One region of the Apolloniradiicaulis salifontis genome, then DNA from elsewhere that is predicted to be linked to it. Evidence: predicted binding sites of a transcription regulator. Region 1 holds the regulator's gene; the other holds the start of a gene.
What was found. Region 1 encodes LexA, which represses DNA repair genes until DNA is damaged. Its sites were predicted from a motif close to ATGTTCCNCTTGTGTTCC; they were not measured.
Positions count from the first base shown of each region.

Region 2: the regulator LexA is predicted to act here: its motif matches at 2,240-2,257, upstream of uvrA (excinuclease ABC subunit UvrA).

Region 1 is NZ_CM132387.1:1,798,529-1,802,946, reverse strand. Features, by position in the region: gene ACWCOP_RS08725 (ComEC/Rec2 family competence protein) at 1-2,056, shown strand, start outside; gene lexA (transcriptional repressor LexA) at 2,226-2,909, opposite strand; gene trpC (indole-3-glycerol phosphate synthase TrpC) at 2,998-3,789, opposite strand; gene trpD (anthranilate phosphoribosyltransferase) at 3,789-4,418, opposite strand, start outside.
Region 2 is NZ_CM132387.1:1,152,817-1,157,234, reverse strand. Features, by position in the region: gene ACWCOP_RS05630 (Kelch repeat-containing protein) at 1-334, shown strand, start outside; gene ACWCOP_RS05625 (penicillin-binding transpeptidase domain-containing protein) at 331-1,170, opposite strand; gene ssb (single-stranded DNA-binding protein) at 1,685-2,194, opposite strand; gene uvrA (excinuclease ABC subunit UvrA) at 2,411-4,418, shown strand, end outside.

The sequences.
Region 1 (4,418 bases):
GCTGCTTGATGCGGTGCTCGGTGCACGGCTTCGGGTGGGCGCGCCCGATCCTGCACGCCTGATTCTGTGGGCCCCTCTGGCGTTAGGGGTCGGCGCCGCGGCCTATTTCTCCCTCACCGCCGAACCCCCCGCCTGGACGGGTTCGGCCAGCGTGATGCTCGCCGCGGTGTTCGCGGCGCTGGCGGTTCTCTTACGAGGCGAGGCGGTGCGTCTCAGCGCCTGCGTCCTGGCGGCCGCGCTCGTGCTGGGCTTCGGCCTGGCGCAGGGGCGAACCGCGAGCCTGGCGCCGCCGCCGCTGGAGGTGAGCCAGCGCGCAGTGGGGGTGACCGGATGGATCGAGGCGGTGGAGCGCGGCGGGTCGCGCCCGCGCCTGCTTATTCGCGTGGCCGAGCTTGAGGGCGCCGGTGAACCGCCCCACCGTATCCGGATTCGCGCTCGCCTGGCCGCATTCACGCCGGGCGACGCGGTGCGCCTGCGCGCGGTGCTGACCCGCCCCACCGGCCCGTCCGCGCCCGGCGGATACGATCCGGCGCGCGCGGCCTGGTATGACGGCGTCGCGCTCACCGGCTTCGCCATCGCCGATCTTGAGCCGGCGGCGCTGGATCAGGCGCGCCTGCAGCGCGGCTTTGCGAAGATGCGCTGGAATTTGGCCGAGCGGATCCGGGCCAAAGCCGGAGAGCGCACCGGCGGGGTGGCCGCGGCCCTGCTCACCGGCGACCGTTCAGGCGTCAGCGAGGCCGACGCCGAAGCGCTTCGGATATCCGGGCTTGGCCATATCCTTGCGATTTCCGGGCTGCACATGGCGCTGTTCGCCGGCGGGGTGTACGTGGCGCTGCGCTATCTGTTCGCGTCCATCGAGCCCTATGCCCGCGCCCGCGATCCGCGCAAGCCGGCGGCGATCCTCGCGCTTCTGGCGGCGCTCGGCTATCTCATCCTCTCCGGGGGCGCGGTCTCCACCCAGCGCGCCTTCGTCATGGCGGCGGTGGTTCTCACCGGCGTGCTTCTGGACCGGCGGGCCTTCTCGCTTCGCTCGCTGGCCATCGCGGCGCTTGTGGTGATCGTGATCGCGCCGGAAAGCGTCACCGAGGCGGGGTTCCAGATGAGTTTCTCGGCCGTGGCCGCGCTCATCGCGGTGTACGAGATCTGGACGCGGGTGAAGCCGGAGCGGCTTGGCCGCGCCAAAGTTCTGGAGCGCATGAGCGATTCCCTCGCCGGGCTCGCCACCACCAGCGTGGTGGCCGGCGCCGCGACCGGCGCGTTCGCCGCGTTTCATTTCCAGCGAATGGCCGCCTACGGCCTTGTGGCCAATCTGGCGGCCATGCCGGTTTTCACCTTCTGGGTGATGCCCGCCGGCGTCGTCGCCCTGGCGCTGGCGCCGGTGGGTCTCGACGGGCCGGCGCTGGCGGTCATGGACGCGGGCTTGCGCATTGTTCTTGCCATCGCCCACTGGACGGCGGAGCTGGACGGCGCCGCCATGGCGACGCAGGCCGCGCCTGGCCTTGTCATCGCGCTTTATTCGGCCGGGTTCGCCCTGGCGACGCTGGGCCTGGGGCTGGTGCGCCTTACCGGCGTCATCGCCGCGCTCGCAGCCCTTGGGCTCTGGCTCACCCAGACCCCGCCCTCCATGATGATCAGCGACGGCGGGGTGGTGGTGGCCCGCTTTGACGACAGCGGCGCGTGGCAGGCCAGCAGCCTCAGGGCCTCGCGTTTTGACACCCGCGTCTTTCTTCAGCGCGCCGGGGCCGGGGGCTCGCGCGCCGAACGCGCGCCGCTGCGCTGCGACCCGCTTGGCTGCGTGGGCGAGACAGTGGACGGCCTGCGCCTGGCGGTGACGTCAAACCCGGAAAGCCTGCCGGAGGATTGTGCGCGCGCCGACCTGATCGTGTTCGACGGGCGGGCGCCGGCCTGGCGCAAGCGGCGGTGCGCGGCGGTGCTGCTGGACGATCCCGCGCGTGAGGCGCTGGGCGGGGCGGAATTCTGGATCAAGGACGGCCGGGTGATCCGCCTGCGCGGGGCGCAAGACCGCCGCCGCGACCGGATCTGGAGCACGCCCTAGCGCGGCAAAACATACTCAGAGCCGCCAGAAACATAACGCCCCGCCGGCGTGAAGCGGGCGAGGCGTTTCAGGGATCGGTCTCAAAAAGAGGCGCCTCACGATGAGGCGACGTGCATGCTGCGGGGCCGATGCAGGGTGTCGCCGGCGCCGATAGAGCTGCGGGAGCGGCCTAGTGGTACTGACGGATCAGACCCACGAGCCGGCCTTGAACCTTCACCTCGCCGGGGCCGAAAATGCGCGTCTCATAGGCGGGGTTGGCCGCCTCGAGCGCGATGGACCCGCCCTTTTTGCGAAGGGTCTTCAACGTGGCTTCCTCGTCGCGCACCAGGGCGACGACGATCTGGCCGTTATCAGCCGTGTCGGTGCGTTTGATCACCACCACGTCGCCGTCAAGAATCCCGGCGTCGATCATGGAGTCGCCGTGGACTTCCAGGGCGAAGTGCTCGCCGCCGGAGATCATGGCGTGGGGCACCATGAGGCGGTCGGTTTCATGCTGGATCGCAGAGATCGGCACGCCCGCCGCGATGCGGCCCAGCACCGGCACTTCAACACCGGCTTCAGACGACGCGGAGCCGCGCCGTTCCCCGAAGGCCGGCTCGATGACGTTGTCCGCGCTGACGCCGGAGCGCGGCGCAGAGTTTTCGGGGAGTTTGAGCACTTCCAGCGCCCGCGCCCGGTGGGCGAGGCGGCGGATGAAGCCGCGCTCCTCCAGCGCGCTCACCAGACGGTGAACGCCGGACTTGGACGCCAGCTGGAGCGCGTCCTTCATCTCGTCGAAAGAGGGCGAAACGCCGTCCTCTGACAGACGCTTGTGGATGAAGAGCAAAAGCTCGTGCTGTTTTTTGGTCAGCATGACGACCCTCAGGAACAAAACCGGAAAACGTTGCCGATGTTCTATGCCTGTTCCAGGTTAAGGTCAAGTAAAGGCCCGCGCTGCGGCGTCAAAACCCCATGAGCCCCCGTGTCGCCGCCGTCACATCGTCCTGCCTCATAAGGCTTTCGCCCACCAGAAGCGCGCGTGCGCCGGCGGCCTGCAGCCGCGTGGCGTCGGCGCGCTGGAAAATGCCGGACTCGGCGACCAGAAACCGGTCAGGACCGGCCATGGGACGCAGCGATTCGAAGGTTGAGAGCGAGGTTTCGAACGTGCGCAGATTGCGGTTGTTCACCCCGATCAGGGGCGAGGGCAGGGAGAGCGCGCGGGTCATCTCGGCGGCGTCATGGATCTCGACCAGAGCGTCCATGCCCCATTTGAACGCCTCCTCGATGAGGCTGGCGGCGACCGCGTCATCCACGGCGGCGAGAATCACCAGAATGCAGTCGGCGCCCAGCGCGCGCGATTCGGCGACCTGCCAGGGCTCGTAGAGGAAATCCTTGCGCAGGACGGGAAGGGCGACGGCTTCGCGCGCCGCCACCAGAAATTCATCCGCGCCCTGAAAGCTCGGCGTGTCGGTGAGCACCGAAAGGCATGCCGCGCCGCCGTCTTCATAGGCTTTCGCCAGCGCGGGCGGATCGAAGTCTGCGCGAATCAGGCCCTTGGACGGGCTTGCCTTCTTGACCTCGGCGATGAGGGCGAGGCCGTCTGAAGCCGAATGGGCTTTCAGAGCGTCCAGAAATCCGCGCGGCGCCGGCGCGGCGGCGGCGGCGTCTGCCACCGCCTCATAGGGGCGGGCCGCCTTGCGCTGCGCTATGTCGGCGCGCTTATAGGCTTCGATCTTGGCGAGCACGTCGGCCATCAGGCCTCTCCGGATTTGTCGGCGTGGCTGGCGGCCACCAGGGCGTGAAGCGCGGCCGCGGCGTGGCCGTCATCAATGGCGGTGGCGGCCCGGCGCGCGCCGTCGGTGAAGTCTTCTGCAAGACCGGCGAGTTTCAGCGCCGCGCCGGCGTTGAACAGCACGATGTCGCGATAGGGCCCGGTGACGCCCGCCAGAAGGCCGCGAATCGCCGCCGCGTTCTCCTCCGGCTCGCCGCCCTGAAGATCCTCCAGCGCGGCGGTTTCCAGACCCGCATCGCCAGGATTTAGCTCATAGGTCTCGATGGAGCCGTCGGGTTTAAGCTCCGCCACATGGGTGGCGCCGGTGGTGGTGATTTCATCAAGCCCGTCAGAGCCGTGCACGATCATAGCGGCTTCCGCGCCCAGCTCACGCAGCGCCTCGGCCATGGGCGTCAGCCAGCGCCGGTCGAACACGCCCAGAAGCTGACGCCGGGCGCCGGCGGGATTGGAGAGCGGACCCAGCAGATTGAAGATCGTGCGCACGCCCAGTGTCCGCCGCGCCGGGCCCACATGGCGCACCGCGCCGTGATGGGCCTGGGCGAACAGGAAGGCGACGCGCGCCTCGGCCAGCGCCTGCTCGATCTGGGCGGG
Region 2 (4,418 bases), 650 kb from region 1:
CTACGATCCACAGGAAGAGCGCTGGGACACTCTTGCGCCCCTGCCCGAACCCGCCGCCGGTCCGCGCGGCGCCGGCGGCCTGGCCGCCGCGACGCTGGGCGATGCGTTTTATGTGTTCGGCGGCGAGTGGTTCGATAATACAGGCGGCGGGGTCTACAGCCAGGTCTGGGCTTATGACGCTGCTGAAGACCGCTGGCGCGACGCCGGCGCCATGCCGACGCCCCGCCACGGGCTCGGCGCGGTGATGCGCGACGATGCGATCCACACCATCGCCGGGGCCGCGCGCGCCGGCGGCAATGAGACCAGTGCGGCGGTTGAGGTGTTCAGGCCTTAAGGCTCGATCAGGGAGTCCGGGGCGCCGGCGGCCACCAGGGCGGCCCGCGCCAGCCGCTCGCGAAGGGCGCCCTCGCCGGCCTCGTAATCAAGGTCCACATTAACGGCGAACAGCCAGGTTTCGGGCTCGCCGCCCTCGTGCGCCTCCAGCCAGCCCACATACCAGCCATGGTTGGGCGCATCGCGGATCGCCCAGCCGGTCTTGGCGTAAAGCGTCCAGTCCTCGCCGGTGCGATGGCGCATGATATCGATCACATTGTCCTGGACAGTCCCATCAACCGGCAGGGTTCGGGCGTGGAGCCGGGCGAGAAAATCCACCTGTTCGCGCGCCGAAATCTCCAGGGGGCCCTGAAGCCAGAACGTGGCGATATTATCCGCGCCGCCGATTTCGCCATTGCCGTACTCCAGCCGCGACACCGCCTCGCCCATGCGCTCATGGCCAACTTCGCGCGCCCAGTGCTGAAACGCCCATACGGCAGAGCGGCGAAACGCGGTGCGCAATGTCTGATCCTGATCCCAGCCGCTTGAGCGTTCGACTCCGTCCCAGGCGAGCGCGTCCAGGTCAGGATCGGCGACCACCCCGGTTTCCAGAATGATCAGCGCATTGGGAATCTTGAACGTGGAGGCCGGGATCATCCGCCGTTCCACCCGCTCACCGCCGGCGGTCCACTCCGCGCCGTCTGAGAGCCGCCGCACGAGGATGGCGCCGGTGGCGTTCTCGGCGGCGAGGATGGGGTCAAGCGTGTCTTCGCCGGGCGGACCTTGGGCGAGCGACGGTGCGGCTAGACAGAGCGCGGCGAGGCCTGCGTAGAATAGCGAAATCAGCCAAGCATTCATCCAATAACCGGAGAACCGACAATGTATGGCGCGAGTCCTTCTGGGTGGTAGGCCATAACATTACGCAGGTTACGACTAACTATTTCATTTCCCGCTTGTCCAGCCAGCCACAGCTCTACTCTCCCAACCACGTTTTCTACAAATTGTACAACGCTGTACACGTAGGCATCATTCAATCGACAATTGGTGAACGTCATAGAGCCTGGTGGAGTGAAGATGATTCTAGCGACATTGTGGCTCATTCCTCCGTATCGCCCTTGATGGACTACTCCGCAACGGAATGAATAAAAGTCTTCGGGCGAAAGGTAACTAAATTCCGGACCAGATAGATTCTCTTCGCACCAAGCAAGGTAGCGTCTCTGTGTAGACCGACCGTCTTCGTGGGCCAATGCTGCGCAAATGTCCGGAAGTGTAGCGGACATTGATATAGCTAGTAACGGCAAGCCATAATTAGCGGCTCGCCGCACTTCTGTAAGCAATGGATCCAAAGAGGCCATTCAAAAAGCTAGCTCCATCAGAACGGAATGTCGTCGTCCAGCGTATCCGACGAGAAGTCCTCGCGGGGGCGGTCGTTGGAACGGCCGCCGCCAGAACCGCCCTGAGAGCCGCCGCCCTGAGAACCGCCACGATCGTCGTCATAGGACCGGCCGCCGCCACCACCGCCGCCGTCATTCTTGCCGTCCAGCATGGTCAGCTCGCCGCGGAAGCGCTGCAGCACCACTTCTGTGGTGTAGCGGTCATTGCCGTCGCGATCCTGCCATTTGCGAGTCTGCAGCTGGCCCTCAACGTAAACCTTGGAGCCCTTCTTGAGATAGTTTTCGGCGACCTTGGCGATGTTGTCGTTGAAGATCACCACATTGTGCCATTCGGTCTTCTCGCGGCGCTCGCCGGTGGACTTGTCGCGCCAGTTCTCCGACGTGGCGATGCGCAGATTGACCACGGGGTCGCCGGAGTTGAGGCGGCGGATTTCAGGGTCTGCGCCGAGATTGCCGACCAGAATGACCTTGTTGACGCTGCCCGCCATTGAAAACTCCCTCGCCAGGTAAGGCTCTTGTCGCTCACGCGATATTTGTTCACACTCTGTTCCGCCGGTCAACGCCGGCGCGACTCATGTGTTAACGAACACCAAGGCGCCGTGCCTGTCCACGCCGCCCGCAGCATGCTCCACAGCTTTGTGGTGGCGGGGGGCGGCCTTGGGCCCTAGTTATGACGCGATCAGCTTGAAGGACGGATTTGATCCATGGGCGAACCGCTGAAATCAATTTCGGTGCGCGGCGCGCGCGAGCATAACCTGAAAGGCGTCGACGTGGACCTTCCGCGCGACAAGCTCATCGTGTTCACAGGGCTCTCGGGCTCCGGCAAGAGCTCGCTGGCGTTCGACACGATATACGCCGAGGGCCAGCGCCGCTATGTGGAGAGCCTGTCCGCCTATGCCCGCCAGTTCCTGGAGCTGATGAGCAAGCCGGACATGGACTCCATCGAGGGTCTGTCGCCGGCGATCTCCATCGAGCAGAAGACCACCTCGAAAAACCCGCGCTCCACCGTGGGCACGGTCACCGAGATCTACGACTATATGCGTCTGTTGTGGGCGCGGGTGGGCGTGCCCTACTCGCCGGCCACCGGTGAGCCCATCAGCGCCCAGACCGTGTCCCAGATGGTGGACCGGCTCACCGCGCTGGAGGACGGCGCGCGTCTTTACCTGCTGGCCCCCATCGTGCGCGGGCGCAAAGGCGAATACCGCAAGGAATTCGCCGATCTGCAAAAGCAGGGCTTCCAGCGGGTGAAGGTCAACGGCGCCTTCTACGAGATCGACGAGGCGCCCGAGCTGGACAAGAAATACAAGCACGATATCGACGTCGTGGTGGACCGGGTGGTGATCAAGGAGGGGCTGGAGCAGCGCCTCGCCGACAGCCTGGAGACCGCCTTGCGCCTGGCCGACGGTATCGCCGTGGCCGAGTTCGCCTCTGACTCCGGCGCCTACGAACAGCATGACCGCATCGTCTTTTCGGAGAAGTTCGCCTGCCCGGTCAGCGGCTTCACCATCGAGGAGATCGAGCCGCGCCTGTTCTCCTTCAACAATCCCCACGGCGCCTGCCCGGCCTGTGACGGGCTGGGCGCGAACCTGAAATTTGACGAGCATCTGGTCGTGCCCGACCGCGACAAGACGCTCTATGACGGCGCGGTGGCGCCCTGGGCGCGCGGCACGTCGAAACTGTACCAGCAGACGCTGCAGGCGCTCGCCGACCATTACGGCGCCTCGATGTTCACGCCCTGGCGCGACCTTCCGGCGAAGTTCAAGCGCACCGTGCTCGACGGCACCAAGGAGAAGATCAAATTCACCTATGAGGACGGGCTGCGCCAGTTCTCCACCACGAAGAGCTTTGAAGGCGTGATCCCGAACCTTTCGAGGCGCTGGCGCGAGACCGATTCCAGCTGGGTTCGCGAAGATCTGCAGCGCTTCCAGTCGGCCCAGCCTTGCGAGACCTGTCGCGGCAAGCGTCTGAAGCCCGAAGCCCTGGCGGTGAAACTTGCCAACGCCGACATCTCCGAAGCCGGTGAGCGCTCCATCCGCGAGGCGCGCGACTGGTTTGATACGGTGGAGGCGACCCTCTCGCCGAAGGATCAGGAGATCGCCCGGCGGATCCTGAAGGAAATCCGCGACCGGCTGAAATTCCTCGTCGATGTGGGGCTGGATTACCTTTCCCTCAGCCGCGCCTCGGGCACGCTGTCGGGCGGGGAAAGCCAGCGCATCCGCCTCGCGAGCCAGATCGGCTCAGGCCTCACCGGCGTGCTCTACGTGCTCGACGAGCCGTCCATCGGCCTACACCAGCGCGACAATACCCGCCTGCTGGACTCCCTGCGGGGCCTGCGCGATCTGGGCAATACCGTGATCGTGGTGGAGCACGATGAAGAAGCGATCGAGACCGCTGATTATGTGGTCGATCTCGGCCCAGCCGCCGGCGTTCATGGCGGCGAGATCGTGGCCGAGGGCACGCCCAAGGAAATCGCCGCGAACCCCAAATCGCTCACCGGCCAGTACATGTCGGGCAAGCGCATGGTGCCGCTGCCCGAGCGCCGCCGCACGGTGGATCTCAAACGCGCGGTCACCGTGAAGGGCGCGACCGGAAACAATCTGAAAAACGTCGATGCGGCCTTCCCGCTGGGCGTGATGACCTGCGTCACCGGCGTGTCGGGGGGCGGCAAATCCACCCTCACCATCGAGACGCTGTACAAAGCCGCCGCGCGCC